Regions from separate parts of the Paenibacillus sp. FSL K6-3182 genome, predicted to be linked through region 1. Evidence: riboswitches for the same ligand, from Rfam matches in the RefSeq annotation. Region 1 holds a riboswitch; each other region holds the start of a gene.
The links. Region 1 has a riboswitch for cyclic di-AMP ahead of MHH56_RS08165 (NAD-binding protein). Riboswitches for the same ligand answer to the same signal wherever they lie in the genome.

Region 1 (8,061 bases):
ATGGCGTCATTCAAGCTTTCAATATGCTGCACATTCATCGTCGAAATAACCGATATTCCCTTTTGCAGCAAATAAATGACATCCTCATAACGCTTCTTCCTCAAGCTGCCCGGCACATTCGTATGAGCTAACTCATCCACCAGCACAACATCGGGATTTCTGCTAACTATCGCTTCAACATCCATCTCTTCGAGCTGAGTACCTCGATATTGAATCGTTTGCCTAGCGATAATCGGCAGCTCTCCAATCTGCTTCAAGGTATCCTCGCGCCCATGTGTTTCCACGATGCCAATAACAACATCTATACCTTTCTGATACATCATGTTCGCTTCAGCAAGCATCCGATACGTTTTCCCGACGCCTGGCGCAGCCCCGATATATAGATTGAAGCTGCCTCTTCTCATGGATTCCATTTGCTGCTCGCGCTCATCTGGGCTGAACCTTCGAAACAACGCTTTCCGCGAATCACTTCTTTGCTTAACAGGCAAAATCCGCTCGCCTTCTTGCTCTGAGCGGTCTGCCATAAGAAATAAATCGATCTGCTTGAGCTTGCGCAGCACGCTGTCAACAATCGAGCCCTGTTTCAGCTGCTGCCATCTGCTCTGCTTGGAATGGCCCATAACGATGCGAGTAACCTGATGCTCCTCTGCGTACCTTACTAGAGCGGACGGCAAACGACGGCGGCTTTGCAACGGCAGCTCCTCAAATGTGCCCCCTACTTTAACAGTAAGCTTCTTTATTGAAGCTTTAAAAGCCTGCTCTTCCTTGGACAGTTTTTTTTGCGGCTCCTTAAAGGAAACGACTACGACATCTCCATTAAGCCTGCGGGCAATTTGCTGCCCTCTTCTTACATATAAAGAGCCGTTCCAATGATATTGTGCGGTTACCAGAATACGCTCGGAAGCACCCGACGGACCCGTGAGCCCCATCTCCTCCCGATGCTTCTCCAGCGACTCATTGACTCCCTCTGCGACGAGCCGCAGCGACAGCTCTCGCAGAACCGCAAGATTTCCCCGCAGAGAAATTGCAGGATCGGGCTTTACGCCGAGCGTTCCATCCTCAAACCGCTTAAGCATCGTTTCAGGAGATACATCAATCAGCCTAACCTCATCAGCAAGCTCAAGCGTATGAGCAGGCACGGTGCAGCTCGGACGAATCCCCGTCCATTTGAGAACAGCCTGATCTACACCCTCGAGCTCATACACATTGATTGTTGTAATAACGCTTATGCCCTTGCCAAGCAAAAAAATAATATCTTCTAGCCGCGTTTGAAACTTTGCATCTTCTCGATTGCGATGGGCTAGCCCATCTATGAGCAGCACCTCAGCGTCCCTCTTAACCAAAGCATCCAGATCAAGATCCTTTTGCTCTGCACCATCCTTCTGCCAATGGATGCTTGGCACACGCTCGAAAGGTTCAATCAATTCGAGCGTCTCCGGACTCTGCGGCCTAGGAACCGCGCAAAGAACAACATCAATGCCATCTCGCTTCAGCTCTGTTCCTTCTCGCAGCATATGATACGTTTTGCCTGAACCGCTTACCGCTCCAATGAGTATTTTCAGACGTCCTTGATGCAGCTTTGCGATGGAGAGCAGCAGCTCCTCTGGCGTTTTCTTTTTCAGCGGAGCCATATGGCTATTCCCCCAACATTTTTGACAATGCGATATTCAGCTTCAACACATTAACCCGTTCGTCACCGAAAACGCCTAAATCGCGGCCTTCCGTATTTGCTTTAACCAATTGCTCAAGCTCTGCTGGCGACACGCCGGTCAGCTTGCTGATTCTTGCGATCTGTACATCAGCCGACTGTGGCGTAATATGCGGATCAAGGCCTGAGCCCGAGTTCGTAATTAAAGCGATCGGCAGCTGGGAAACCGGTACATCTGGATTTTGTGCCTTCCAAGCCTCAATGGAAGCTTTGGTCCTTTCAATTAGAGCAGGATTGGATGGTCCAAAATTGTTCGATCCAGAACCGGCAGCATTATAGTCAATGCTTGATACACGTCCTTGAAACCATTTCGGATCAACAAAGCTTTGGCCGATCAGCTCTGAACCAACCACTTGGCCAGAGCTATCCTTTATAAGGCTTCCATTCGCTTGCTTAGGGAACAGCAGCTGAGCTGCTCCCGTGCTTGCAAGCGGGTAAATAATGCCGCAAATAATCATAAATATGATGCTGATTCGTAAAGGTATCATTAACGATGACAACTGGAATCGTGAAGTGTTTTTCGCTTGTTCATTCATATAGGTAAGCCTTCTTTCGTGTATGGTTATATTAAATCCATAAATGCACTGCAAAGTCGATGAGTTTAATGCCAACGAACGGAACAATGACACCGCCCAGACCATAAATGAATACGTTGCGGCTAAGCAATTTGGCTCCGCTCATCGGTTTGTACGCTACGCCTTTAATGGCAAGCGGGATAAGCAGCGGAATAATAATGGCGTTAAAAATAAGCGCCGACAGAATAGCAGACAATGGAGAACCTAAATTCATAATGTTTAGAACGCCCATCTCGGGAATGGCAAGCATGAACATCGCTGGAATGATTGCAAAATATTTGGCGATATCATTAGCGATACTAAAAGTAGTCAGTGCCCCTCTTGTCATAAGCAGCTGCTTGCCGATAGCAATGACTTCAATAATTTTGGAAGGGTCCGAATCCAAGTCCACCATATTGGCAGCTTCTTTTGCAGCAATCGTCCCGCTGTTCATAGCAAGACCCACATCCGCTTGGGCAAGTGCAGGAGCATCGTTTGTACCGTCACCAGTCATCGCAACCATTTTTCCTTCGGCTTGTTCACGGCGTATAACAGCTATTTTGTCTTCCGGCCTGCTCTCCGCAATAAAATCGTCGACTCCCGCTTCATGTGCGATGGTTGCTGCAGTAAGCGGATTGTCTCCCGTACACATAATCGTTTTGATGCCCATCTCTCGCAGCTGATCGAATCTTTCCTTCATTCCTGGCTTAACGGTATCCTTCAAATAGATAACACCAAAGATTTGGTTATCAACAGCTACTGCGAGCGGTGTACCGCCTAATGTAGCAATCGTATTCGAAATATTTTCTAAATCGGATGGGATGGTCCCCCCCTGTGAAGCTACCCACTTCCGAACCGCATCGACAGAGCCCTTCCGAACTCGGCGGCCGTTTGCCAGATCAATGCCGCTCATTCGCGTCTCTGCTTTGAATTCAATAAATTCGCCGCCTTCTGCAAGTGAAGCATCATAGCTTAAGCCCTGCTTCTTCATCCATTCAAGCACAGAACGGCCTTCAGGCGTTTCATCCTTAAGCGAGCTAATAGCCGCCCAACTCGATAAAGTTTGAAGATTGCTGCCACCGACAGGCACAAGCTCGCTTGCCATCCGGTTGCCGAACGTGATCGTTCCGGTTTTATCCAAAATCATCGTATTAATGTCCCCTGCTGCTTCAACAGCCTTACCTGACATAGCCAGTACATTAAACTGAGTTACTCTATCCATCCCAGCAATGCCGATTGCTGATAATAGTCCGCCGATGGTCGTCGGAATCAAACATACGAGCAGCGCGATTAATACTGGAATTTCTAAGTGGATACCCAAATAGTCAGCGATTGGTGTCAATGTAACAACTACAATTACGAAAATAATCGTTAAGCTAGTCAAAAGTGTATTGAGCGCAATTTCATTAGGCGTCTTCTGACGTTTCGCTCCTTCAACAAGGGCAATCATCCGATCGATGAATGACTCCCCGGGGTCACTCGTCATGCGCACTTTAATTTTGTCACTCACAACCCTTGTACCGCCTGTAACCGAGCTGAAATCTCCTCCAGCTTCTTTAATAACTGGCGCCGATTCACCTGTAATCGCTGATTCATCTACGGAAGCCAGCCCTTCAATGACCTCGCCATCACCAGGAATCATCTCACCTTGCGTGACGATGAAAATATCGCCTTTGCGGAGCTCCGTTGATGATACGACTACAATAGAGCTGCCGACGAGCTTATTGGCGCTCATTTCCTGCTTAGATTTTTTGAGCGAATTGGCCTGTGCCTTGCCTCTGCCCTCTGCAATGGCTTCAGCAAAGTTTGCGAACAGCAGTGTGAAAAGCAGGATGAAAAACACGGTAATATTAAAGCCTATGCGTTCTTGAGAATTAAAGTAATTTGGAAAAATAGTCATCAGCAGAACGATAACCGTCCCTACCTCGACAACAAACATAACTGGATTTTTCATCATCGTAACTGGATTTAATTTCACAAAGCTATCTATGACGGCATGTTTAACCGCATCTCCCGACAGCAAATTATTCTTCTTATTTTTATTCATTATCGTTCACCTCATCCGTTAGCGGAGTGTCAAATATTCTGCAACCGGCCCAAGCACGATGACCGGCAAGAAGGTTAATGCACCAATTAAAAGAACAGTACCAATTAGTAATATAGTGAAAAGTCCATTATCTGTACGGAACGTCCCGATTGTTTCTGGAACAGGCTGCTTGCGAACAAGAGATCCTGCAACCGCAAGCATCGCAATCATCGAAATATAACGGCCGGTCAGCATGACTAGCCCAGTACTAATATTCCAGAACGGCGTATTGTCGCCTAATCCCTCAAAGCCGGAGCCATTATTCGCTGCCGATGACGTATATTCGTAAAGCACCTGGCTAATGCCGTGGAACCCTGGATTCGTTATCGCCCCGTGACCCAAATCCGTCATAAAAGCAATGGCGGTAGGCACTAATATAATGAAGGGATGAACTAGAATTGCTATCGCTATCAGTTTCATTTCTCGCGGCTCTACTTTTCGTCCCAGAAACTCTGGCGTTCGCCCGACCATCAGCCCGCATATAAACACAGCTAGTATGGCGTACATGAGCATATTGATAAGCCCTACTCCCTTGCCTCCAAAGACGACATTAAGCATCATTTCAGCAAGCGGGACCAAGCCGCCAAGCGGTGTAAGCGTGTCATGCATATTGTTGACGGTACCCGTTGTCGCAGCGGCTGTTACCGTTGTGAACAGTGCCGATTGCGCGATACCGAACCTTACTTCCTTGCCTTCCATGCTTCCTTGAGTAGCGTCGATTCCTAGTGCGCTCATAGCAGGATTGCCTGTTTTCTCCGATGTGTAAGCAAGGCTGAGAAACACTAGAAACAGACACATCATGGCGGAGAATACAACCCAGCCCTGCTTTTTGTTTTTAGCAAAAAGCCCAAATGCATAAGGCAGTGAAGCCGGCAGCGCCCACATCGACAAGATTTGAATCACATTCGTTAATGGATTTGGGTTTTCAAATGGATGAGCCGAGTTCACTCCAAAAAAACCGCCGCCGTTTGTGCCCAAATGTTTGATGGATTCAAGCGAAGCTACAGGACCAATTGCAATTTGCTGCATGGCTCCCTCAAGCGTTTTAATTGTAAATGTTGGATCAAGCGTTTGCGGCACCTGAAGAGCGACAAGCACTAGCGTGATAATAAAGGAAATCGGAAGAAAAATTCTTGTGTGTGCTTTTACAAAATCCTCGAAAAAGTTGCCGATCGTCGTTCCTTTACTCGTAATCCCACGAACAAACGCGATGGCAACCGAGAAGCCCGTCGCCGCTGACGTGAACATCATCATCATGATGACCGCCATTTGGGAGAAATAAGATAAGGCACTTTCCCCGCTGTAATGCTGAAGATTCGTATTTGTAATAAAGCTGATGACTGTATTGAAAGTCAGTGTAGGCTCCATGGCTGCCATGCCATTTGGATTAAACGGCAGTGCATTTTGGAACCGCAATATCAAATAGCTGAAAGCAACTAAAATTAAATTGGTTGCAACAAAGCTGAGTGCGTATATCTTCCAGCTCATGCCCTCTCTTTTTTTGAGACCAATAAGCTTAAATATAAATCGCTCCGTCCCTCCGAATACTTTGTCTAACCGATTGTGTTCATTTGAGAACACATGATAGACGTAAGTACCAAGCGGCTTAACTAACAATACAAGAACGGCAATGACGATAAGCAATTGTAAAATATCCATCTTGTAAATCCCCCTCTATTAAAACTTCTCCGGATGAATTAACGCATAAATCAGATAAACGAAAACAAATACAGCCACTATCGCTATGACAGTCATTGGCCCTCGCCCCCTGTTTTCTCAATAACACTGGAGCACCAAGTTAAAAATCCGTAAAATAAACCGAAGCTAGCTAACAACGCCCCGAACATATAAAAATCCTGCATGTAAACCCCTCCTGCATTATTTGTTGCTTAATAGAAAACCGACTTCACCGGTATGAGAGAATACGATATGATCCGCTCCGAGCCCCTTGTAAATAGCCCTTGGATTCCACTGCTGTGTAATGACGTAAATCGACTTAGAGGTCCAAGCTCTGCAGCACTGTACAAAGCGGCAGCTAAGCGCCAAGCTGCTCTCGAATATAAATACCTCGCTAATGTTCATCGAAGGAACATTCCAACTTTGACGATCATTCGTATTGATATACAAAACATTGCTGATGCCCTGCTTGCGAAGCTGTTTTTGTTCCTGTTTGCTATTGGTCAAAACGATAAATTTAAATTGATGAAACTGTAAAGTTCGTATAAATGATTGGCCAGCCTCGTTTAGACCAGCAACAATAATATGCTCTTCCTGCAACCGAATTCTCCTCCATATGGTAAAAAAGGCAACAAAAAAGAAGCCTTGGGATAAGAGGAACTTTTCCCGCGGCTTCTTTGCCCGCAGCAGAATAAGCCGCGGGAAGCACGATGGCTGTTGCCTCTCTCGAGTACACTTACGAGGTTAGCTGTCGGATTCGGGCCTTGAGAGTTGCCCTACGCTTGATCATTTTCAAGCGATTCACCCCATGAAGCGAAATCGTGATTACACACGAATCGTTCGTTGGTTCCCCCGTTCCTGCTGCTGCAGGACTCAGCGTTTTCTTACATTTTGTAGCAAATAAAGCTTTTTTGGGCACAAAAAACCACAGAGGTCTATGACACTCTGCGGTCGAAGTTAATCGATCACAAGCTTCATCATTCCTCTCTCGGTCCACGCTTACGAGGTTAGCTGTCGGATTCGGGCGGTGAGAGTCGCCCTACTTTGACCGGTATCCATGGCACCTGTCAAAGATTCACCCCTGCTCTGCGTTTGTTCGACTCTCACATCGAACAGGCGCATCGCGTCATTATTGGTTCCCCCGCTTCCGCTTTCACGGAAACTCAGCGATCAGTAAATCGAAACTTATTTATAAATCCTGTATCGAATATTACTCCTCGCTATAAATACTGTAAAGGCAGCCTGCTACCTAATTTAGCCAGTTTCAGCCTTGCAGAGCGATTCGCAACGCTTACATTCATTTCGATCTCTCGATATCTCACTATTTCTCAATTTTACTCTTGTTTTCAAAAATAGTGTTCATTCCCTTTCTAACGATTTTATGCGTGAATAATCAGATTTCTCTATAATTGAGAATGGAAGAGAATAAACGAGTATTTCGAAGAATAAATATCTTTTTGCTGCCATAACGAATGGATTTCTTTTAATATGGCATATGGCTGCCTTTTCACGATATACCACAGTTTTACAATATTGCATTTCGGGTTTACCATAGACGGCAAGCCAATATGGCTGAGTATTATCGGTGAATTATTCAAATCGAGGAGAGATCTCATTGATGTCTACACCAGTTGAAGTACCCTTACCAAGCTTGGATAATCATCCTGCTGCCTTGTTTGAAATTAAACGAATTCAAATGTTTGTGCTGCCGGCTTCCATGCTTGAATCGAATGGTTACCGTGTTTGCCTAAGACTCTCCACTGCTGGTGGTCATGGCTGGAGTGAGCTGTTTATTAAAAAATCCGAGAAGCCTCGCGACTGGATCAGATGGAGCAGTATGCTGCTAAGGTTCATCGGCACACTTCCTCTTGCGTCACCTTTTGTTTTTCAAACAGATCCAATGATGAAGGACGAGCGTATATATCATTTGTTTGCAGCCGCTGCATTGCATATAGAATCCAATCATTACTCTTTTCCAAACTGTGAATATGACCGTGAAGAGCATACTTTATTTAAACAAGCTATCTCCTATGTAT
Region 2 (8,061 bases), 1.9 Mb from region 1:
GGGCGATACGGACTTGACCTTCATCATTGCATACGGTCACTTCCACCGACTCAGTCAGTATGTCCGCATAGCTGTAAGAGACACGCTTAAAGGCATGCTGCTCTTCATCCAGCTTTACAATGAAAACAGAAGGGTAGGTTTCTTCCAACGTACCGGTTCGTTCGATGGTCTTTCGTCGTCCACCGTTCGCTCGAAGACGGATTTTGGAGCCAACATGAGCTTCCAAGCTGCGTTTAATATCCAATAGCGCATTTTTTGCCATTGTCCACTACCACCTCTTTCCTTGTCCATTATAACCAAAAGGAGGAGGGTTGTCAAACAAAGCAAAATATTATATCAGTCGGTATATTTACTTGTCAACGGTGATTTCACCCATTTTTTAAAAAACCATACATAACGAAGCAAAAAATATACATATTAAGAAGTTGATTCAATTTAAACGTAACATTTGATACAAAATTGTGGCGAAAAGGACATGTTTGATTAGACTATTTTCAGCCTGAAAATAGTCTCTATTCATCCCTTCAGAACATATCGTTATCTGTTACTGCTTTAATACAGAGTTCGGTGACGTAATTTTTGGCTTTGGCAGACCTACACGGAAGCTGCCCATTGTCTCAATACCGCCCACGCCGTCAATTCCGCTTATCGTACCATGAATGACATCTGCTAAGTTAATCGTGTCTTTTATGGATGTATAGCTTGCTTTAATCGCTATATAAACAGGATCGAGCGCATGAATCAATATTCGTCCTGGCGAGCTTGCAAAGTTTGAGCCCACTTGCAGCAAAGCTTCGAAATGGGATTGGCAAGCACCTGCAATAACGATCAACCCGTCACGGCTTCTCTCATATTCTCTAGCGACGCGTACGGCATTAACGAAATGTTGTGAGTTTTTATAGCTGCTTAAACTGTACAGATCCATGGGCAAACGGCTTTTCAGTACGCCATCATGACCTGTTATTACGACAATATCCGGTTGAATTTGGGGCAGCAGACGGTAAAGCACATCAGCCATCTGAGACTCATGCACATGGAGACCGTGGGAAGGAACTTGCATCGTATTGTACAGCTGCATGCTCTTCTTCAAATAATTACTATCACCATCAAGGTGAAGTACCTTTCCTGGCACTTCAAAGAATGGTTGAGTCTGCTGCAGCGCATGCCGAATATGCTCCTCATTCTCAACCGCTTGACGTTCCCGTTCAGAATGCATGCGTCTTAATGAATCATTCACTTTAATTCGAACTTCTTGCACCGCACTTGTCGTTTCTGGATCGCGTATGACCGACAAATCAGGAATCGGAGCATCCGCAAGCAATCGGTAATCCGTGCCTTTCAGAACGGCAGTATGTGTACGAATAGCCTCAACCTTGAACAGCACGTCACCGCCATACGATTTGCGGACGACCAGGTCCCCTTGCTTCATGGGTAAATCACCTCTTCGTCTATCCTATGGGCAGAGCGTGCGAATGGTGAGTATTTTATGATGAAACGGCCTAGCTCTACCAGCCGGCCTCCAGCATGCTGCGGCTAATCCGCGCAAATTCCTCGAGCGACAACGTCTCACCGCGTCTTATAGGGTCAATATCGTTGCTTAAAAGCATTTCCGTTAATGCTTCGCGGCGCTCCTTGCCCACGAATGCAGTTAGATTATTCGCCAGTGTCTTCCGTCGCTGTGCAAAGCTGGCTTGCACCACTTTAAAGAAATGATCCTCATCGGGTACATCAACAGCTGGCTTGTCACGCAATGACAGCTTAATAACGGCTGAATCTACATTTGGCTGCGGTATAAACACCGTATGAGGCACCATGCAGACAACCTTAGGCACGCAGTAATATTGAACGGCTACACTGAGGCTGCCATATTCCTTGCCGCCTGGCTTCGCTGCCATCCGCTCCGCGACTTCCTTCTGAATCATGACGACGATATGCTCAAGCGGCAGCTTCTCTTCAAGCAGCTTCATAAGAATTGGCGTTGTCACATAATAAGGCAAGTTGGCAACAACACTTACACCTGTTACGTCCGCAAACTGCTCTTCGAACAGCTTCTTCAAATCAAGCTTAAGCACATCGCCATGAATGACGGTTGTATGCTCCTCGCCCTCCAGCACATCCTTCAAAATCGGAATGAGCCTATTGTCGATTTCGACAGCCGTCACCTTACCAGCCGCTTTGGCAAGCCGCTGTGTGAGCGCGCCAATACCGGGGCCGATTTCAAGCGCGCCCTTCGTTTCATCAAGCTCAGCTGCCGCTACGATGTTATTTAATATATTTTGATCGATCAGAAAGTTTTGTCCCAAACTCTTTTTGAAGGAAAAACCGTATTTCGCAATGATTTCTTTGGTGCGTTTGGGCGTAGCCACCTCTATCGCGGATGGCTTTACCGTTTCCTTGCTAAGCTCACTATGCTCTTGACTCATTCAGCTATCCCTCCAGTTCCTTTTCCATTTGACGGAAAGCTTCCGTAAACTCTGCTTTGGAAATCCGAAAGCTTGTACAGCGCTTATAGAACTGCTTGCCATTCGCATAACCAATTCCGAGCAGCTTGCCTATAACCAAGCGACGATTAGACGCATCAGGATGTACAATCAGACCTGCATCCATTAAGTCTTCCCAGCTAATTTCTCCCGCTTCATCTGCCGATTCTGTACGGAGCTCAGAGAGCGCCGCACGAATAGCTTCAGGACTCGCATTTTCGATGCCGATGTCCCCTTTGTACAAAGCCTTCTCCTGCGGCAAAAAAGCATGCTTGCATCCTGGCGCATGACGTGCAACAATTTTGCGAATGCGTTCTCCTGCATGATCAGGGTCAGTGAATATAATAACGCCGCGACGCTCATTGGCCAGCGCAATCCTCTTCAATACATCCTCACCGATAGCGGAACCATTCGTCTCTATGGTATCTGCATCTACCGCCCTTTTTATTGCAACGGTATCGTCTTTGCCTTCAACGACAATGATCTCTTTGATCACCAAGATCATCCCCTTCTACATAAACTGTATTTGACCCTTAGACATGCAAAAAGAAGAGGCAGTGCCTCTCCTTATGATGGCATATTTAATTGATTATTGCGATAAGATGATGGTAACCGCACAATTAGCTTGCAGTTGGTTTATTCGGCCCCAGCACATATACGGTGATGCCTTTTTTCCTGCCGAATTTGTTCGCAATCTTTGTACTATCAAAGTATACGTCGATTTTGTTGCCTTTAACCGCACTTCCTTTATCCTCAGCGCGGCGGAAACCGATTCCTTCAATATAAACCCACCAACCGATGGGAATTACCTTCGGATCAACAGCTATCGTCCGACCCTCTTGCACCCGAGTGCCTGATGATGTAATCCCGTATTCCGGATGGCTTTCATCTTTGCCTGTTGAAGAGAGGTCTGCAGAATAAGCAGTCAACGTGACATTTTTAAGTACTTTTCTAGCCTTAAACGTTACACCGCTCTTCGTAAGCGAAGTAAAGCTCGGGCTCTTGTTCGAGAGCACAGATACTTTAGGCTCTTCCTTCTTCGTTCCGATGGCGACAACCTGATTAACCGCAGCGGTTTCAACCACCTTGCTGACCATCTTCTTCGATATAAGAATTCCATCCTCGTACTGCTTCTCGATACTCTCTACGATCAGACCTTCCTTGCCGGGTTGAACAAGCTTCTGCTTGCCCGCTTCCAGCGTTGGATCGTTCTTCTTCACAATAGAGAATGGCATTGCACGCTCTGTCTCAGCTACCTTCTTATCTACGCGAACGACGGTTACAGTCATTTCGTTGTCCAAAACGGTATGAAGCGGAGGTATTACTTTATCTTGACCACGAACTGGAATATGTAATTCCTCGATCGCTGCCTGCACTGTTCTCTCTGTCGTATATACAGTAGAGGTCTTGCCATCAGCCTTCACAATTACCGGTATCGCATGAGTCACCTCTATACGATCTCCGTCCTTTATTGCCGCATTAAGCGGTATGGACACCTCATCATGTGGTCCAATTGCGATAGCTTGTTCATCCAGTAGGCGTTGCAGGACCCATTGCTTCGTTTCCACAATGGTTTCTTGTCCGTTCACTACTACGGAGACGCTTTTGACAGCCGTTCCGTACAACAACACCAAAAACATGAAAGTCATAGCGATTGAGATAGTAGCACTCAAAAGAATCAAACGCAAGTTTTCACGCTTCCATCGCAATGCGAAAGACATGCTGGATGATCGTTTCCCATGGGTGTCCTTAACCTGGAGTATTCCCACTTCATCGGTCCTCCTTCATAGCCCCGCCGCCAAGTGTTACGCATGATACAACTGACGCGACTATAGTATATTGGCGTGCGAGCACGCAATCCAGTACTGCTATCGATCCTCCCACCCCCATCTTTTATCCCTATGTCGACAAATTCCCGATTATTCGAAAATAAAAAGAAGCCGTCGACAGAGGATCTGTTTCGTGGCTTCCCGGTTAAATGATTCACTGGGATACAGAAAAATGGATGCACGAGGTTGATCACTCTCTATAACGCTTGCGAGGTTAGCTGACGGATTCGGACAAGAGAGTCGCCCTATTCGTTACACAATGCTCATGGCAATGGCTTCGAAATTCACCCCTGAAGAATTCAAAATACGGTTTCAAAAACCGTACATGGTTCCCCCGCTCTCCGAATGGAGATTAAGCGTAAACTGGAAATCCAATACAAAATTTTATTGCTCTGAGATGAATCATACCTTCATACGAGGTCAATTGTAAAGATACGATAAAAGACGATTTAAGCGAAAAAGCAGGATAAAGCAGGAAAAAATAAGCGATTATCGCTATAAAAATTAGTTTTTACGCGATAAAGGTCTCTATTTCTCATTATTCCTCTCGTTTTTAGACAATACCAAAACATCTTCGACCGTTTTCAGTCGTAATTACGCCTATTTCTTCTACCGTTTTGCCCAATAATTCGGCTGCTGTCTCTGCAACTAAAGAGACGTAAGAGGACTCATTTCGCTTCCCTCTGAACGGGTGAGGAGTTAAATATGGAGCATCAGTTTCGATCAAAATTCGGTCGATCGGAACCTGCTTAAGCACCTCTTTTGGCACCCTTGCATTTTTGAAAGTAACGGGTCCTCCAAATGATATATAGAAGTTCATATCAAGACATTGTTTAGCCGTTTCCCAGCTGCCGGAGAAGCAATGCATGACACCGCCAACCTCTGCTGCATTCTCTTCCTGAAGAATACGAATAATGTCCTCATGAGCATCCCGATTATGAATGACAATTGGCTTGCCCACCTTACGAGCAAGACGAATTTGCTCACGAAAAACCCTTTGTTGTACCTCTTTTGGAGAAGTATCCCAGTGATAATCGAGTCCAATCTCACCAATGGCGACAACCTTCTCATGCGCGCATAGACGTTCAATCCATTCCAAATCCTCTGGAAGCATATCTATACTGTCAACTGGATGCCAACCAACTGCTGCGTATATAAAATCATATTTCTCTGCTAGCGCCATCGTTGTAGGGATCGTTTCACGGTTAAAACCAATATTGACAAGCATATGCACGCCTGCATCCTTCGCACGCTGGATGACCTCGTCGCGATCCTCATCAAATTTTTCCGAATCTAAATGGGTATGTGTATCAAAAAGTAATGTCATGTTGATGTTATGCTCCTTCAATCTAGTTTGAAAAGCTTACGAAGTGATTCCGGCAATCGATGAATATTTTGTTTGAGCGGCTCTTCTGGATAATAAAGATGATATTGTCCTTGATGCAGGCCAGTAATAGAACGAACAATGTCGGATTTAGAGGATATTTCGCTTATATCTTCCAAACCATCTAACAACAAAATCGGCGCTTTTTCTTTCTTTTCTCCTTCTTTTTTATCTGGTCGATATACGTCATACGGCAGGTCAAATGGAAAATCGATTTCCATATGATAATCCGGATTCATTCCTATAGAAGAGAAACATTCGCTAATCTCATTTAGCAGCTCTTCATCCGGGTTTTCAAGCGTAATGTACTTATATAAATGCCTGTTCAGAAATCGTTCACATAGATCGCTTAAAATAGGATCATGCTCCTCCGCCCACTCTGCGAAAGCGGTCTGAACGAGTGCTTCATCCAGCTTCAGATAGTCGTGCACCGTCATCGTGTTCTGAAGCAAGCATTTCAGCTGCTTAGGCATCCACTGAAAGGAGTAGCCACCCACGTAAAGCTCCTGTGCTCTACGAAATATTTGACGTAGAATAATTTCCGAGCTTCTTGTAACCGGATGGAAGTAAATTTGCCAATACATTTGATAACGAGACATCAAATAATGTTCAACTGCGTGCATACCGCTCTCTTTAACTACAATTTGCCCTTTATAAGGACGCAATACGCGCAAAATGCGCTCTAAATCAAATGTTCCATAGTTAACACCTGTAAAATACGCGTCTCGGAGCAAATAATCCATCCGATCAGCATCCATTTGGCTTGAAATCAAACTAACAACAATCGGCTTTGGATATTTTTTTTGTATGACTGCAGCGACCTGAGCAGGAAACTGCTCCGATACAGCACTTAGCACGCGATTGATTTCTGTATCTCCCAAAATGATGTTACATGTCCACTCTTCGTGATCCGTGTCGAATACTTCTTCCAAGGAGTGCGAGAACGGACCATGACCAACATCATGCAATAAAGCAGCACAAAGCGAGACTAGCTTTTCTTCGACTGGCCAGTCAGGATAGCTGTTTCGTTCAAACTGAGAAATAATTTTTCGAGTAATTTCATATACGCCAAGTGAATGTGAAAACCGACTGTGCTCTGCTCCATGGAAGGTCAAATAGGAGGTTCCTAGCTGTCGTATCCGGCGCAGTCTTTGAAACTCTTTTGTATTGATCAAATCCCAAATCGTTTGGTCTTGTACATATATATAATGATGAACAGGATCCTTAAAAACTTTCTCTTCGGTCAGCTGTTTTTTCATAGTCTCTCATCTCCTTTGTTCATATTTTCGACACAAAAAATGATTTTCATGTCGAATAGTGTCGGAAATTAGTTTCCAAATTGTCGAAGCTGTTGTATTCTATTACAGAGTAATATGACCGTACTAACTAGTCAAATACTTGTGAATTCAGCTATCCGGGGAATATTCCTGGTTGACTATTATGGTAATCGTTGGTATTATAGTAATCATAAAAGCAAAAACTATGTCGAACGATGACGAAACGTATTTTGAGAGGGGCAATAATAGATTATGATGAAATCTACTGGTATTGTTCGTAAGGTTGATGAGCTAGGACGCGTCGTTATACCGATCGAATTGCGCCGTACACTTGGAATAGGCGAGAAAGATGCTCTTGAAATCTACGTAGATGGCGAGCGCATCATGCTTAAGAAATATGAGCCTGCATGTATCTTCTGTGGCAACGCAGAAAACGTATCTTATTTCAAAGGAAAAATTGTTTGTCATGTTTGTTTGTCAGAAATGCCAACACCTGTGACAAAATAAAAAAAATAAGTTATACTGTACTTATTAACTTGTTAATTCTAACCTTTTTTATACTCCTTGATACCTTCCTGCGCTTGAACCCGGCCAGGAAGGTCTTTTTTTTGTCTACTATTTCACATATATGATAATCATCTATCTATTTACTTCATTATATACTTCGCGTTTAGGCAAACCTCGATCGAGCGCAACCTTCTTAATGGCTTCCTTACGATCAAATTGTTCCTCATAATGAGCAACATGGGCAGCAAGATCAAGCTCAGACCACCAAATATCTGCCGCTGGCAGCTCACTTGCCCCTTCACCCTCTGATCCTTCCACCACAACACAAAATTCTCCGAGTGGCGGATGCTCCTCAAACCATGCTATACATTCTGAAATTCGGCCGCGGACCGCTTCTTCATGGCGTTTTGTCAGTTCTCTGATACATGCTATTTGGCGATCGCCGAGACATTCCTGAAGTGCATCAAGTGTTTTGTTTATACGATGGGGTGACTCGTAGAAAAGCAGGGTCCCTTTCTGTGCTTGCATATCGAGCAGCCATTTCATTAATGACTTTCGCTCGCGCGGCGGAAATCCAGCAAACA
Region 3 (8,061 bases), 1.7 Mb from region 1:
GGAGCGATAAACGATGAAAATACATTTGAAGCAAGGCTGGCGGTTAGCGGTAAAACATTTTTACATTGTTGTTTTATTATTTCTTTATCAGCTGATCTGGGGGTTCTTCCTTTACCGCTTCATTGATTCGGTCGTAGCTCCGCTGCTGCGGCGATATCCAAGCTCCGCTCCTTCAGAAGCAGCCGTTCAGCTATTCATGACCGAAGCACAATTCCAGCTGTTCAAGACCGATCTCATTAATCCTTACGTCTGGACGCTGGGCGGTCTCCTTGTTGCCCGAATGCTGATCACTCCCTTATTCAATGCCGGTCTATTCTATTCGTTAAATCAGTCCAGATCGAATGGAGGGACACGATTTCTAGAAGGCATTCGCAAAGCTTGGAAGCCTGTAGTTCTGCTTTACTGGATCGAGGTTATTTTATCTGTGGCTCCTGCTTGGTATGTGCTGCCGCGCTCACTGGATGCTCTGCTAGAGAGCGGCTCTATTCCAGAGCTACTGCAAACGGTGCTCCCTGGAGCCCTTCTATGGCTCCTATGGGGCACAGTACTGCATCTACTGTTTCTAGCCATGCAATTCAGCGCTGCATCAGGAGGAAGCATATTCCGTTCCTTATGGCACGCTCTCCAAAATTTCCTCACCTATGCAGCTGTGTCGCTCATCATGTGGGGGATTGGAGCGGCTGCTGGGCTTGTGGTGACAAGTCTCTCCATGCTTTGGGCCGGGCTAATTGCACTTATCCTGCATCAAGGCTATTATCTCATTCAAACACTGATGAAGGTTTGGACGATTGCCGCGCAATATGACTTTTTGGAAACGAAAAGAATGTAGCAAACCAAAAAAGCCTTCAGCGTCCTCTAGATGCTGAAGCAAAAATAAACCTTCATTCCACGCTTTGCTGTGGTGTGGAGGTTTTTTTTACAACTAACCGCAACTAAATGATGGCAGTTCTGTATAAATAACTGAAAGAAAATCAAAAATGGGGGATATTCACAAATGATGCGTAAAAAACTAGTTATTATATCCATGGTATTGCTCTTATCGGGCGGTTCATTGGTTGCAGCAGACAAACTATTTCAGAAGGTAACGCTCCTTTATAATAATAAGCAATCCACTGACGATGCTGTCGTTGTGGATGATAAGGTTTATATTAGTATTCGTTCTTTAAGCGACAGCCTCCAAGCCTTCGTCCAATGGAAGAGCAGTGATAAGAAGCTCATTATTCAAAAGCCCAATGTGCATATGTTTCTAATGAACGAGAAGCGAGCTATGTTCGGACAGGTTGATAAAGGCAGTGTTCAGAAATTTTTAGTGCAAGCGCAAATCGATAATTTGAATATGGCGATTTCAGAGTTCAAAGTGACCATCGTTGATCCTAATGATAAGGAAACGACAATCGACAGCCGCAGCCAGGATGATGATGATTTTAAAGAGTTCGTCGAAAAAGACACCTTTTGGTTCAGCTCCAAGCTCGTTTCCTACGATTTTAAAAATGCTGGAAAATACAAGGTACAGTTTTGGATGCAGCAAAAAAACAACGATCCACAGCTCATTTCTGAAAAAATCGTTACTGCAAAATAAAACTTTTTTTCGATTGCCCAAAGGGGGCTGTTCTCATGAACAGCCTCCTTTGTCTATTTCTGCCGCTCTATCTGGAGCAGCAGCTAGGCTGTCTGAATCTACGCTTATTCACGAGTGATATAGATGAGATTTTTCTAATTTATTAGGAGCAAAATAGTGAAATACCGCCGTTTACGGCACTTTAAGCTAGTCCTTGCGATATAGCGCCTAAAGGACAAATCGGTATATTTTACACAACATCCACATAATTAATGAAATTGACTCCATGTATTTAGTTAGAAAGCACTACTATGGCGTGTTTATATTACAGAAAGAACGGTTTAACGAAGAAAATTGTCAAAAGGTTACATGAGAATTATTAGAAATTGCCACTAAAGGCAGGAGATCATTGAAAATAATCGAATATTTCTCAAAGCAATAAAAAAACTGCCTAATTCCCTATTGGGATACGGGGGAACCACTTTGGGTGAATTGATTCCGACGTTTGAGTTTTTTTCAAACGCCCGAGGAATCATAGGGAGCCTTCAACCGAACCCCACAGCTAACCTCGTCGGCATTGGAAGGAGTTTCACAATTGAAGAAGATTACCGCATTAATCCTGGGTCTCGTTCTCGTGCTCGCTTTTCAAGCGGGAAGCGCTTTCGCTGACTCAAAATTGAACGGAATTGTTAATGATCTTATTGGCACTCCGTACAAAAGCGGCGGAACGTCGTCGAAAGGTTTTGATTGCTCCGGCTTCACGAGCTATGTGTTCGAGAAAATGGGCATTGAGCTTTCACGTACTTCTGGTTCGCAAGCAAAAGAAGGTACAAAGGTCGCTAAGGCTGACCTCATTGCGGGAGATCTTGTGTTCTTCGACACAGTTGGCGGCAATAATAGCGCCGTATCCCATGTTGGCATTTACATTGGAGATGGAAAGTTTGTACATTCATCCTCGAGCAGAGGCGTTGTAACTGACAAACTTAACTCCGAGTACTATGAGGGACGATATGTAACTGCTCGTCGTATCATGGATGCTGATTCATACCAAGCCAACGTTGACGTAAAATAGAGCAACCTAATCCCTCTTCTTGAGGATTGAACGGGTAGACTCATCTAGCAAAGCCGCAGTTTTTTGTCCTCTGACGACAAATGACTTGCGGCTTTGCTGTTTCATTCCAGCTGGAATGCGGCCGTTCACTGTTGCGCTTATGGAAGGAGCTATCACTGATGTATTTGTTTATTCACCGCAAGGATTTGCGTATTGCAGATTTGCGCGCTTTTGATTATTTGAAGAAAAAAGAGAAACAAGGCATTCATTTGCTAATCATAGATCCCGTTATTACAGGAGATGGCCGTTTAACTAGTCATAGCGGTCGAAATTTCATGGCGCAAGCCGCCTCGCTTCTGCACAGCTATTCTAATGCAGGAAAGGAACTGCATGTGCTTTATGGTAATCCTGCTGCGATCACCGAAGCACTGCTGCATGAGCATCCTATTGATGAGGTTATTGTTCATACAGACTATACGCCTTACTCACGGCAGCGAGATGAGCAGCTTGGGCTAATCACACGCAGCCTTGGCCGCCGCTGGATGTCTATTGCCGATTCACCTCTTGCTGATCTAGATGCTTTCCCGGCATTTGCTCGAAAAATGGAGCCATACAAGGTTTTCACACCCTTTTATCGCAAGTGGAGCAGCTTTATGCTGGAGTGCTATAGCCCAATGAGTGAAACGACGATTCATGAGCTTGCTACCTTAAGCGAAATTAATGCCAAGGTTGCGTTGTCCTTCGCTTTGCCCGAATCCGTTTCATGCGCCCTAGGCGGCACAAACGTGCAAGGATCGTCCAAAGGATTATCCAAGCTGGAACGGTTCGTACGAGAACGCCTTGCCTCTTATTCGGAGAGCAGGGACGCTTATGCCGACGATCATACAAGCCAGCTTGCACGTTTCCTTAATACGGGCGCCATCTCCGCCCGCCAAGCCTACGAAATGACCCAAGGGCTTCCGGGGTCTGAATCATGGGTAAGGCAGCTGGCATGGCGTGATTTTTATTTATATCAAGCGATGTATCATGATGATTTTTTTCGTTACGAGCAGCTCGCTGATATGTCCAAGCTCTCAGATGCTCATCTAGAAGCATGGGCTGCAGCTGCCACCGGCATTCCAATCATTGATGCGGCCATGACGCAGCTCAATCGTACAGGTGAGCTGCCCAACCGCTTGCGAATGGTAACAGCTATGTTTTTAACTAAAAATCTGCTATGTCCCTTCACGCTTGGCGAACAATATTTCCGCCTTCACTTAAGCGATTATGACAACACGCTTAATCGCGGCGGTTGGCTGTGGTGCTCTTCACTCGGGTATGACGCAGCGCCTTACTTCCGCATCATGAATCCCGCAACTCAGTCACAGACGCATGATCCTAGCGGCAGCTATATTAGGCGCTGGCTGCCTCATTTGAATCATTTGACAGACAAAGAGATTCATCAGCCGCAAAGCGGTGCCATCGTCGACTTGAAAGCATCACGCGCGCGCGCCATAGAGGTATACAAAACCATTCTTAAATAGCTGAAAACATTTAGAATAACACGTTTAATAATAAATAAACCTCCACACCCGCTTTGAAACAGCGAATGTGGAGGTTTTTTATAATTTGTAGTTCATTTAAGCCTTGGATCGTACGCTGTGAACTTGTTTTCTTCCGAGCAGGAGCATCGCCGCTAGCAGAAGCAGCATCAGTATAACTAAGCTGCTTATATACCATAACGTAGATTGCACGTTGTACTGATCCATTATCCAGCCAGTCAAACGCGGAAAAATCGCTCCTCCAAGCCCGCCGAATGCTACAAGCAAACTCGTTGTCCTCTCCGTCATACCTGGAATGAGCTCATTGGCATAAACAAGAGCGATACCGAATATACCCGAGAAGAACAATCCGCTAAGTGCGACAAAGGCAAGCATCCAGCTAAGCTGACCCATAACAGCCATTAAAACAAAAACGACCGAGGCGCCTGCTGTAGCAATAAGCAAATAACGCGAATAACCCATTCGATCAGCCAGCAGCCCCGCAAATAGACGCCCAAGCACCATTGTTCCCCAGAACAAGCTGAGCACCGCTGCCGCACTGGATTCTCCTACGCCTGAACGAACGATGAGAATAGAAGGCAGATAGTTGGAGAAGCTCATTTCCATTCCTACATAAAGCATAAAAAATAAAGCCGATAACAAGAGAAATGGAAGTGCTTTGCGCGGATAGCCAAAAAAGACAGATCCGCGAGTGGATTGCAATCCTTCCAACTCATTCGAAAGGCCTTCCTTCACTTCCGGTGTTCGAGCAACTATACCAAGCTCATCATCCAGCTCTCCAAAGGACATCGTCAGCCAGAGAACAAAGGTGATGCCTGACATCGCTGCCAGAATCGGAAAGGAAACCTGCCATATGCTATGCTGAATCAGATAAGCCGCTGCAATTGGAATCAACAATGCGCCAACGCCAAAAAAGGTTTCCAATCGGCTCATTGCCGATGCCTTGCCGTTTTTTGCCATATCAATAATCATTGCGCCGACGACCGCTTCCGTCATCCCAAAGCCAAGACCCGCAAGCGGAGCAATCGCGAGCATCCAGCCCCATGGCAGCAGCAAACTGTATGCCGCCTCACTGAGCGTCAGTACGCCCATCGCAATCAGTACTGCGCCTCTTTTTCCAACTCTCGAAGTAATAGATGGCGCTAACAGAACACCCACCAGGAACCCGAGGAATTGATTCATAATCCATTGCCCGCCATCTTTATAGGTTAAACCATAATGAGCAATGAGCTGTTCCAAGATAGATCCGCCCACAACATGGGCAACGCCGATGACTAAATATGACAAGCAGCCTAGCCAGATCAACTTCTTCATTTTGATGCTTCTCCTTATTTACGCGCGATCAACGCACGCCTATCTGTTATAATAAACCTATTTCATTCGACATTCGCTCTATTCAGCTACTTTTTTTCAAGCGGAGGTAAAAAAAAATGACAAGCCATCAAAGCTCTATTCATTATAATCGAGATGAAGGCGATATGACCATATGCCCGCTCGAAACCGTCCATGCACAGCAACTATGCGGCTGGCGCTACGAGGCTCCATTTGATGTTTATAACTGGCCGGATTGGGAGCAAATGAAAAAAGACGAAATCGAATTTGGCGATTCCGTCCTTCGTGCTGCCCAATATATGGCTGTCCTAGACGCTCAGTCTGCGCTCATTGGGTTCGCGCAGTTTTTTCCTTTAACAGGCGTAACGCGGCTCGGTCTCGGATTGCGGCCTGATCTTTGCGGTAAAGGCCTCGGCCTTGCCTTCACACGTCTCATTGTCGCAGAGGCAATAAGGCGCACCCCTCAAAACGAAATTGATTTGGAGGTGCTTACTTGGAATATTCGTGCGATGCGCGTTTATGAACAAGCCGGTTTCCATATAACAGACACCTATGCACGGTCTACTCCCACTGGCTTTGCCGAATGCCATTGTATGGTTTATGAGCCAGCAGCCGCACGTTAACGACGCTGGGCTCCGCGCTCAGAATCCCTCAAATCCATAAGTAAAATAAGACCAGGCGCTGCTAGAACAGATACGGTTCTAATCCATGCGTGAGAATCGAGATCAGTATAGGCGCGCGAAACGATTGCACGTCGATGCTCATTGAGCTGGACGAGATTAGGAACAAAATAGGGACGCCAACACCAGTTGGCACCGCGGTATTGCTCCTCTCGCCTCCAAGCCTTGTCCGCATCGCGATAATAGTTGGATGAGAGCTGAATACCGCTCTCATTGCACAAATAAACCCGAATGCAATGGTCGTAAAGCTCGGGAAGCAGCCCCTCTATCCAATCATCCTCATGATCCAGGTAACGCGTCTCCTGAACAAGCGCAACCCACTGCTCTGCCAGCTTCTCCGATTGCCGCTGCCAATAGCGTTCAGTTCCAACGAAATGCAGCAGATGCTGATCAAGCTCCGCTTCAATTAGAGATGCAAAACAAGCAGGCTCACGAAACTCCGGCTCTGCCCTTGCAAACATATAGCCTTGGACGTAACGGGCGCCTGCCTGAATTGCGCGAGCTAAGTCCTCCCTTGTCTCCACTCCCTCGACGAGGAGCGAAGCTCCAATTTGCTCTGCTAAATCAGAGAAGGATCGCAGCACGCCGAAATAACCGTCATGAGTCGCGCTTTTCTTAATCATATGAATATCGATTTTGAGCAGGTTAGGCTGAATGTGAGCAATCCGATCCGTATTGCTAAAACCACTGCCTACATCATCGATTGCAATGAAACAACCCCTTGCCCGGTATATGTCGACAACAGAACGAAGCCTATCCATGGAACCTTGGAAGCTTTCCTCCGTTATCTCGATGACAATTCGTTTCGGGTCTATTCCGTACTTATCAAGCAGCGACAACGTGTAGAGCTCGCCAATCTCCTCATACCGATAAATCCAAGACGGCTTCAAATTAATGAATAACATCGGCTGCTGTTCTTCCATTGAAGCCAGCTTCGAGAATGCTTGCTCCCGCAGTACCCGGTCCACAATAATGTGGTCCTCTTCTGGAATTTGCTCATTGCAGAAGAAAGGTCCAAGACTCCTCACGGAATCACCCTTTACAGCTCGAGCAAGCACCTCGTAACCCATAATGCGTCTTGTATCCATCGCTATAATGGGCTGATAAAATGCAGCTAATGTTTCACCATCCAATTCAAGCGCTTTCGGCAACAGCAACGATGATGAGCACTCATTCATGTCGTTCTCCTCTATGTTAGATCAATGTCAAATTATATGTCATGTTGTATTGAATAACATTGTAATAGAGTCGACATAAAATGTAAAGATCCGACAGGAGCACTACTTATATGAAGTTTTATGTCGAATGCTTATATCAATCTAATGATTTGGGTCACCTTATCGTCTTGTGAAACCTCTATGATGTGATGTTTGCTATTATACGTAATGACACCGCTGCCTACCTCAATGACCGGATTCTCTCCTAGCCCAAAGAAAACATCATCCGCCAAAGCCTCCATCACTTCATGCCGATCGCTTACAGGCAGCTGAGCCCATTCATCAGGCTCCATTTCAAAAAAAGTATAGCTATTCTCAATTTCAGCCACAGCTGCTGTAAAATCCTTCAATATATCTGAATATTCTCTTGCATGTCTTACGCCCATTTGCGTATACCACCTTTGCTATCGTCATTTTTTGTACATATCTCTCTACTATTCTACCGCATTTTATCATTTTTTAACGCATTCGCCTTAAATCATTCCATATACTCTAACTTCAGAATACCCATTTGTCGATAATATAAGAAGTAGAGAAATGTCGAAAATGTATTGGACGGGGTGTATGATGAAAAATTCAACAATTATTGGTTTGGTGCTAGGATTAGTCGCTGTACTTGGAGGCATGGTTTTAAAGGGAGCACACCTGTCCTCTCTTGCAAATCCAGCTGCTTTTATGATTA
Region 4 (8,061 bases), 2.2 Mb from region 1:
GTGGTATTGCTGCATGACCATAGCCCGCTGCTTGCCGAGTTGACATTTGAGCAATTGAACCGGCCGGAAAACCGCGTAAAGCTCAGCCCAGTTTACGAAAGCCACACCATTACTACACTCGATGAAGTTCTAGGCTTGGCAAGGGAATACGGGATAAAGCTCAATTTGGATATCAAAACAGAAGCGGTAATTGAACCAGCGATTAAGAGCATAAGGAATTTTGAAATGGAGGAGTTTGTTTTTATTACGGGGTGCTCGGACGAAATTTCGAACCGCCACCGAGGAATTAAGGTTCTTTATAACACGCCGGATGTACTTACTGAACAAGAGGAACTCGACTATATCGGATGGGCGCGAATCGTTTGCGAATGGGCAAATGTAGGCGGATATTACGGCTTAAACCTGAATTACCGAACTTGCCGCAGCGAATTGGTGGAATACGCACATAGGCTGGGTTTGGCAGTGTGGGTCTATACCGTTGATGATAGGGAATCTCTTATCGAGATGATTCATTTAGGTGTCGACGAAATAACGACAAACGAGGTTAATCTGTTGAAACAATTAAAGATGGAAACAGGTTAATTCAAAAATGATAACGAAGGGAGAAGCCCTCATTGCAAACCAAAGTGGCTTTAGTTCCAACTGGAAATCGAAAAAAACAGCGTTTTGTTTATTTGTTGAAAAAAATATGGTTATACCGCTATTTGTACTTCATGCTTCTGCCTTGTCTAGCGTCCTTCATTATTTTTTCCTATATCCCAATGGGCGGATTGCTTCTGGCGTTTAAGGAATTCAAATTTAATCAAACCATACTTGAGAGTCCATGGGTCGGCTTCGAATATTTCGCAAAGTTTTTCAACGATGTTCAAAGTATGACGCTGATCAAAAACACACTCATCATCAGCTCAATGAAGCTGTTTCTCGGTTTGCCGTTCCCGATTTTACTTGCGCTAATGTTCAATGAAATTAAAAACCGTGCCTTTAAAAACATCGCCCAGAGTATTTCGTATTTACCGCATTTTATGTCATGGGTCATCGTTATTGGTTTAGTACAAAGAACATTGGCGCCGGATACTGGCTTGCTTAATGAAGCGATCACCTATTTTGGGGGGGACGGCAGCACATTCTTTATGAATGAAGCCAAATATTTTTATCAAATCATGTTCGGCAGCCACATATGGAAAACAATCGGTTGGGATTCCATTATCTATTTGGCAGCCATCGCTGGAATTAATCAAGACATGTATGAAGCGGCCAAAATTGACGGGGCAAGCAAATGGGCGGAAATATGGCATATAACCCTCCCGTCGATTCGTCCGACCATTCTCATCGTGTTTATTCTATCGCTTGGAAGCATTTTGTCAGCGGGATTCGACCAGCTATATTTGCTCAAGATGCCAGGAAACAGTGATCTGGTAGATATTCTGGATACGTATGTGATTCGCGTGGGCTTGCAGCAAGGCCAATACGGATATGCAACGGCAGTCGGTATGATGCAAGGTGTTATCGCTTTAGTTCTTGTAGTCACTGCCAATCGTTTCGCACGAAAAGTGTCCGGCACTTCGGTTTGGTAACTTGTTCGATAGAAGCATTTTTCCTTGAAGAAAGACGCTTAACCGCGTTTTTCCATATAAATTAAAAAGAGAAGGTAGGAATGGAGATATCATGTTTAAGAACAAAAATTGGGCAAGACTGTTGACGGTTCCGATTATAGCTTCCTTGTTAATTACAGGCTGTGCGGCCAAAGAAACAAATTCAACAAATTCAGGGAACAAGCAGGAAGGCATCAAAGATAACAAAGATAAACCTGCGACTTGGATTGCCGACCGCAAAATTAAAGGCTTAATCTTTATGGGGGCAGACGATTATACGGAAGAGATGAACCCGGAAGTATTAAAACAAATTAAAGAGAAAACGGGAATTGATTATCAAATTAATATAATGCCAGCCAATCGTTCGCTTGACGGCTTAATTGCTGGACTTGCTTCGGGTGACTTGCCAGACTTTATCGGATTTTATTTGAATCATAGCGGTCGACCAGAAATGCCGGTTGTACTAAAAGCTGCGCGCGAAGGCATGTTCACAGATCTGACTCCGTTTATGAAGGATACGAAAGTATACAGCAAGTATCTAGAAGATGGCTATCTGCCGCTTGATACGAAAAACGGTGTCATGTTCCGTCCAGAGTTTAACGGCTCAGCTTATTTCATGCACATGAATGTTTCGAGAGAAACAGGCTATGAAACGCGGAAAATGTTAGGCGGACCATTTATTCGCAAGGATATTGCCGAAGCGCTTAATATCGATCCAAAAACGATTACAACTTCCGAGAAGTTGTATGAGGCGGCACAAAAAATTAAAGCTGGAAATTTCAAAGACAACAATGGAAAAGACATTGCCAGCGTTATTGGTCCAAGATACTGGGGTGGAACAGAAGTTAAAGCGTTGTATAGTGACTTGACTGTAAATGTGAACCAAACCTTTGTACGGAATAAGGAAGGTAAAATTGTTCACGAGAGTCAAACGGATTACCCGCTCAAGCGTGTAGCGTTTGTTCAAAAGCTGCTGAAAGAAAAGCTGATGAATCCTGAGTTTTATACGATGGAAGAAAATCGTGCAACAGAAGGTATTTTGAACGGCTCCTTCGCGATTATTGCTGATATGCATAACTACCTTGATTTTAATAAGGATATGCATTACTTGCCGATTGGTCCATTAAATGAAGCGGACAAGCCTTACCAAATGAAGCTGAGCTATAAAACGGCTGGCGGCGCTTGGGCAATTCCTTCTTCAACTAAAAATCCTGAGGATATCGTCAAATTCGCTGACTTCTTGGCGAGCCGCGAAGGCAAGCTGCTCTGGCAATACGGAATTGAAGGAAGAGACTACACACTTGATGATAAGGGCAACCCGATTGTAAAAAATGAAGTATTGGAATTGAAAGATAAAGATTCGAAAGCCGCGAAAGCGCTTGGGTTTGCTGGCGTAGGCAACTATTGGGGCGAAATTCTTGGCAATACAGATGTTGATCGTATAGCGGATTTTGGTGAAACAGAATACGGGAATGCTGCGAAACCTAATATCAATGAGGGACCGCTCAAGATTGCTGAGTATTGGGAGTGGGATAAGAAAAGAGCGAATGCAATAATCTCAGATACGTATGCTCCAACGGCTTTCCTTGGCGAATTTGCGAAGGAAACGGAATTAAAAGCTGCACTTGATAATTATGACGAAAGCCTCAAACGTGCTTATTATGCTAAAAGCCAGGATCAAGTAACGAAAATATTGGAGTCAGCATCTGAACAATTAAAGGCTGCAGGCTTGGATGATTACTTAGCATTGCTTGAGAAAAAAGATAGCGATCCAAATACAAAAGTAGAACTATAACATTCATTAAAGCTGCTGGTGGTCTGTTTCATTCGTACATGAAATGTACTGCGATGAGACGGACCACTAACGCTAAGGACATGCTTCCGAGGCTGTTTTGCTTCGCAAATGTTGAAGGAGTGCAAATAACGTGGATAAACCATTTTATAAGATTTCTACAGGAGAAAAATTAATTCAGATTGCCATCTACGTATTGATCATTCTTTTATGTTTATCTATCATTCTTCCGTTTCTGAACATCTTTGCTTTGTCCTTTAATTCAGGCAAAGATGCGGAAAGAGGAGGCATCTATTTGTGGCCGAGATTATGGTCTATTGAAAACTATAAGGAAGTTTTCTCATCCTCCAATATTGTAAGTGCATTCGGCATTTCGTTGTTCCGAACGATTGTCGGGACATTAGCGAGCGTCTTTTTGACTGCTATGGCAGCTTACGCATTAAAGAGAAAAGCGATGCCAGGCGTTCGGTTTTTTACCATGCTTATTTTTTTCACCATGTTGTTTAGCGGTGGCATCATTCCATATTATTTGTTGTTGAAAGACTTGCATTTGACGAATACAATCTGGGTTTATATCATTCCGGGCTTGTATAGTGCATGGAATTTAATAATTATGCGGACTTTCTTCCAAGAGATCAGTCCGAGCCTCGAAGAATCTGCAAGAATTGATGGATATAATGATTTTTCAATTTTCATGAAGGTGATCATGCCGCTCAGCAGGCCGGTTGTTGCTGTCATTGCGTTATTTAACGCAGTGGGGCATTGGAATGATTGGTTTACAGGTGCCTTCTATGTTCGAGAGAGCAATCTGCGGCCTTTATCGACATTGCTGCAGGAAATGCTGACCCGGGCAGATGCGCTTCGAAATACGCTCGAGCAAGCGGCTGGTTCGACGCAATATGAAATGCTGGACAAAATTCAGGTGACAGGAAACTCGCTGAAAATGGCGACGATTATTATCGTCATCACACCGATTATTATGATTTATCCATTTATTCAGAAGTATTTTGCCAAAGGCGTTATGATCGGTTCGGTCAAAGAATAAGGCAGGAACGGAGGAACATATTGAATGACACAAGTAATCATTTCAAATCCTTATGATAAACAAGAGGGCATGTGGCTGAAAGGGAGCTTCCATAACCATACGACAAATAGTGCTTGCGGCTCTCAAACGCTTGAGACGGTTTACCGGATGTATGGGCAATACGATTTCCTCGGCATTTCCGACCACGATTTCATTACCGTTCATGAAGGAAAACGTTCAATTACGACCGTATTTGAAGCAATGGAGGTTAGCAGTCCGCAAAGGCATATGCTACTCATTAACCCTCCGCGCTCGATGATGGACAGCTATTCCAACGAGTTTTCGGTAGAACGGTATCAGCAGTATTCTGACCTTTGCACGAAGCAAGGAGGAATGAGCGTACTCGTTCATCCGAATCGTTATTATTCGCAGTATTGGCCGATTGAAGATATGCTCGCGATGCCTTACTACACCGGAATCGAGATCGTAAATGGCGAAGGAAATCCAGCGTTCGACATTGCGTTTGACAAATGGGATGCGCTGCTCTCAGCTGGGCGGAAAGTATGGGGGTTTGGCGGAGATGATTTTCATGTGTATGGGCAAGAAAAACGAACTTGGAATATGGTGCTCGCAGAGCAAAACACCAATGAGAGTATTATAGCAGCAATGAAAGCCGGAAGCTTCTATGTTTCCACAGGCTATGGGTTTGAATCAATCCATACAACGGATGGGACGATCGAGTTTAAGCTGCTTGCGAGCGAAGGATTGAACCGGATGTACAAATACGCAACCTTGTTTGGCAAAGACGGAAATGTACTATACGAGACTTCTGGTCGTTTCAATAGCGTTAGTTACAAGTGTCGTGGTGACGAAGGTTACGTAAGGGCGGCAGTTTATTTGGAAGGCGGTTTTGGCGCATTCTCTCAACCCCTATTTGTTGGATAGGGTGTACTCTCATACATGATAACAGTAGTCTGACGATAACAGCAGGGTAGTACATGAACAGGAAGAATGTGAATTTGAATGAGTAAACAGGTTGATCCGCGCCAAAAGAGCATCATCTCGATAACATGGCCTATCTTTATTGAAGCTTTATTTGGGATGCTGATTGGAACGGTCGATACGATGATGCTAAGCAGCTACTCTGATGGAGCAGTGGCAGCGGTTGGGATAGCTAACCAGATTTTAGTTGTAGTGGGCTTGATGTTTGGCTTTGTTACGGTGGGTACAAGTGTCATTCTCAATCAATGGCTCGGCGCAGGCAACTTGCATGGCGCCGATCGAATCGGGAGAACGGCGCTTACTTTGAATGTTATGCTCGGTTTAATAGCTAGCGCAGGATTGATTGTCTATGCCGACGTGTTTTTAGCGCTTTTTAAAGTGCCCGAGGATGTGATGGCAGAAGGAGTCAGCTATTTATCGATTGTCGGCAGCTCCGTCTTCATCACAGCAATCAGCATGACGTTAGGTACTATTTTACGATGCCGCGGTATAGTGAAAGAAATGATGTTCATCGCATTGGGGATAAATGTACTGCATATTACTTTAAATTATCTGGTGCTGATGGAGCCCTTCGGCTTACCTAATTTAGGTGTAGAAGGAGTAGCAGCATCTACATGGATAACCCGTGCCATAGGGATGATCGCTTATTTGATTTTATGTATTCGAAGCTTGGAGTATAAGGTTGGCTTGATTAGTCCATTTAAGATTCAAAGAAAAAATATTGGCCTTATATTTAAATTAGGTATTCCTTCGGCAGGTGAGCATGTTTCTTATAATCTTTCACAGGTTGTAATCACATATCTAATCACGCTGATCGGTACGGCAGCGTTAACGACAAAAATTTATTCGCAGAGCATAACTTCTTTTGTTTTTGTTTTTTCAATGGCAATAGGTCAAGGAACGCAAATTATTGTTGGACATCTGATTGGAGCCCATCAGAAGGATGATGCTTATCGATCCAGTATTCAAAGTTTGAAGCTGGCGTTTGTCATTTCGCTTGCGCTTGGTATTTTCATCTATAGCTTCTCAGGTCTATTGCTCAGCCTCTTTACTAATGATGCAGAAATTATATTGTTAGGCAAGCAGCTCATGTTGTTATCGATTATGCTGGAGCCGGCTCGGGCTTGCAACATGGTGCTTATCAGTTGTCTAAATGCGGCTGGAGATGTGAAATTTCCAGTTGCTGCCGGGTTAGTATCCATGTGGGGGATTAGTGTACCGCTTGCATACGTGTTCGGGATTGTGTTCGACATGGGGTTGGTAGGAATATGGTTGGCCTTTTCAATCGATGAATGGATAAGAGCTTTACTGATGCTCTACAGATGGAGGAGACGTTCTTGGCAAAAGGTCGATATTTTGGCGAAACTTGCTTAACTAGAAAGAGTAACTGTATGAAAATACGGATACTCTTTTTTTGTGTTTAAACCGTTATATTTTGAAAATGTGATTGGAAATTCATCTATTTTAATTATAAAAAAATCAGCACCTTTGACAAAAATCATGTAGTGAACAGCTAAATAAATATTAATAATGAAGAAAAATGAAAGTATTCTAATAAACCAATTGCAGGATTATGGTAAAAACAATCGAATTTAACGATACTATAAGGTTTATTCACATGCCGAGTTCTGTATATCGGAAACGGGGGAACCACCCAGGGTGAATTGCTTAATGTATTTTTTTAAGCATAGGGATCTTCAACCGAACCCATAAGCTAACCTCGTAGGCACCGAAGGGAGAAGTTGTTTTGAAGAAGGGTTTTATTTTATTGTTATCCTGCTTGCTGCTGCTTACTGGAGGAGGAAGCGTGCTTGCAGATAAGTCGGACAAGTCAGTGCTTACGAATTCCATAAGCGAGGTTGTTGGAACTCCTTATAAATGGGGAGGCACAACGAGCAAAGGGTTTGACTGCTCGGGTTTTATTCTACATATTTTTAATCAATTTGATGTTAAGCTGCCTAGAACATCTCAATCGCAATCAGACACAGGCACAGAGGTCAATAAAGATGAACTACGCGTGGGTGATCTAGTGTTCTTCAACACAAGCGGCAAAGGCGTTTCTCATGCGGGCATTTACATTGGGGATGGGAAATTTGCTCATTCTTCTACAAGCAAAGGGGTTACGATTACAAATCTTAACGATTCTTATTACGCAAAGCGTTATGTAACAGCAAGGCGTGTCGTAACGGAAGATACATTTGCTGCGATGATGGAGTCTAAATAAAGCGTAATGATTTTACAAACCACCTTACGAGGTGGTTTTTTTTTATGTAACCATTTATTAAGTATTTGTTAAAGGGTTGTAAGTCAATAATTCGCAAGCTTACAATGTAAGTATCATGAGTAATGGAATGAGGCTATAGGATTGAAAAGAGGAACAATCGCATCTTTGGTAGAGGTACTGGCTGTATCTACTAAACTAGGACTTACCTCATTTGGAGGTCCGATAGCCCATCTGGGTTATTTTCACAATGAGTATATTCGTCGCCGTAAATGGATGGATGAAAGAAGTTATGCAGACCTCGTTGCTTTATGTCAGTTTCTACCCGGGCCAGCCAGCAGTCAAGTTGGGATCGGTATAGGGATAGTTAGGGCTGGGTTATTGGGCGGACTAGTGGCTTGGTTAGGGTTCACACTGCCATCGATCATTG

Region 2: linked by a shared signal. The riboswitch ahead of MHH56_RS00140 (ubiquitin-like domain-containing protein) and the one ahead of MHH56_RS08165 (NAD-binding protein) in region 1 are both predicted to bind cyclic di-AMP.
Region 3: linked by a shared signal. The riboswitch ahead of MHH56_RS00755 (C40 family peptidase) and the one ahead of MHH56_RS08165 (NAD-binding protein) in region 1 are both predicted to bind cyclic di-AMP.
Region 4: linked by a shared signal. The riboswitch ahead of MHH56_RS17955 (C40 family peptidase) and the one ahead of MHH56_RS08165 (NAD-binding protein) in region 1 are both predicted to bind cyclic di-AMP.

Annotation. Positions count from the first base shown of each region.
Region 1 covers NZ_CP150265.1:1,876,056-1,884,116, reverse strand. Annotated here, with positions in the region: gene MHH56_RS08185 (histidine kinase) at 1-1,631, opposite strand, end outside; gene kdpC (potassium-transporting ATPase subunit KdpC) at 1,636-2,244, opposite strand; gene kdpB (potassium-transporting ATPase subunit KdpB) at 2,276-4,309, opposite strand; gene kdpA (potassium-transporting ATPase subunit KdpA) at 4,328-6,007, opposite strand; gene MHH56_RS08165 (NAD-binding protein) at 6,227-6,625, opposite strand; cyclic di-AMP (ydaO/yuaA leader) riboswitch at 6,744-6,914, opposite strand; cyclic di-AMP (ydaO/yuaA leader) riboswitch at 7,006-7,204, opposite strand; gene MHH56_RS08160 (hypothetical protein) at 7,644-8,061, shown strand, end outside.
Region 2 covers NZ_CP150265.1:24,596-32,656, reverse strand. Annotated here, with positions in the region: gene MHH56_RS00160 (Veg family protein) at 1-262, opposite strand, end outside; gene yabG (sporulation peptidase YabG) at 545-1,429, opposite strand; gene rsmA (16S rRNA (adenine(1518)-N(6)/adenine(1519)-N(6))-dimethyltransferase RsmA) at 1,506-2,423, opposite strand; gene rnmV (ribonuclease M5) at 2,428-2,976, opposite strand; gene MHH56_RS00140 (ubiquitin-like domain-containing protein) at 3,101-4,249, opposite strand; cyclic di-AMP (ydaO/yuaA leader) riboswitch at 4,498-4,678, opposite strand; gene MHH56_RS00135 (TatD family hydrolase) at 4,863-5,636, opposite strand; gene MHH56_RS00130 (HD domain-containing protein) at 5,654-6,952, opposite strand; gene MHH56_RS00125 (AbrB/MazE/SpoVT family DNA-binding domain-containing protein) at 7,223-7,477, shown strand; gene rsmI (16S rRNA (cytidine(1402)-2'-O)-methyltransferase) at 7,610-8,061, opposite strand, start outside.
Region 3 covers NZ_CP150265.1:147,203-155,263, reverse strand. Annotated here, with positions in the region: gene MHH56_RS00765 (hypothetical protein) at 14-829, shown strand; gene MHH56_RS00760 (hypothetical protein) at 995-1,579, shown strand; cyclic di-AMP (ydaO/yuaA leader) riboswitch at 1,997-2,150, shown strand; gene MHH56_RS00755 (C40 family peptidase) at 2,154-2,630, shown strand; gene MHH56_RS00750 (deoxyribodipyrimidine photo-lyase) at 2,789-4,132, shown strand; gene MHH56_RS00745 (MFS transporter) at 4,229-5,464, opposite strand; gene MHH56_RS00740 (GNAT family protein) at 5,629-6,105, shown strand; gene MHH56_RS00735 (EAL domain-containing protein) at 6,102-7,340, opposite strand; gene MHH56_RS00730 (hypothetical protein) at 7,472-7,765, opposite strand; gene motA (flagellar motor stator protein MotA) at 7,947-8,061, shown strand, end outside.
Region 4 covers NZ_CP150265.1:4,068,827-4,076,887, reverse strand. Annotated here, with positions in the region: gene MHH56_RS17985 (glycerophosphodiester phosphodiesterase) at 1-582, shown strand, start outside; gene MHH56_RS17980 (ABC transporter permease subunit) at 627-1,574, shown strand; gene MHH56_RS17975 (extracellular solute-binding protein) at 1,666-3,387, shown strand; gene MHH56_RS17970 (carbohydrate ABC transporter permease) at 3,539-4,429, shown strand; gene MHH56_RS17965 (phosphoesterase) at 4,454-5,353, shown strand; gene MHH56_RS17960 (MATE family efflux transporter) at 5,432-6,784, shown strand; cyclic di-AMP (ydaO/yuaA leader) riboswitch at 7,020-7,154, shown strand; gene MHH56_RS17955 (C40 family peptidase) at 7,158-7,634, shown strand; gene MHH56_RS17950 (chromate transporter) at 7,776-8,061, shown strand, end outside.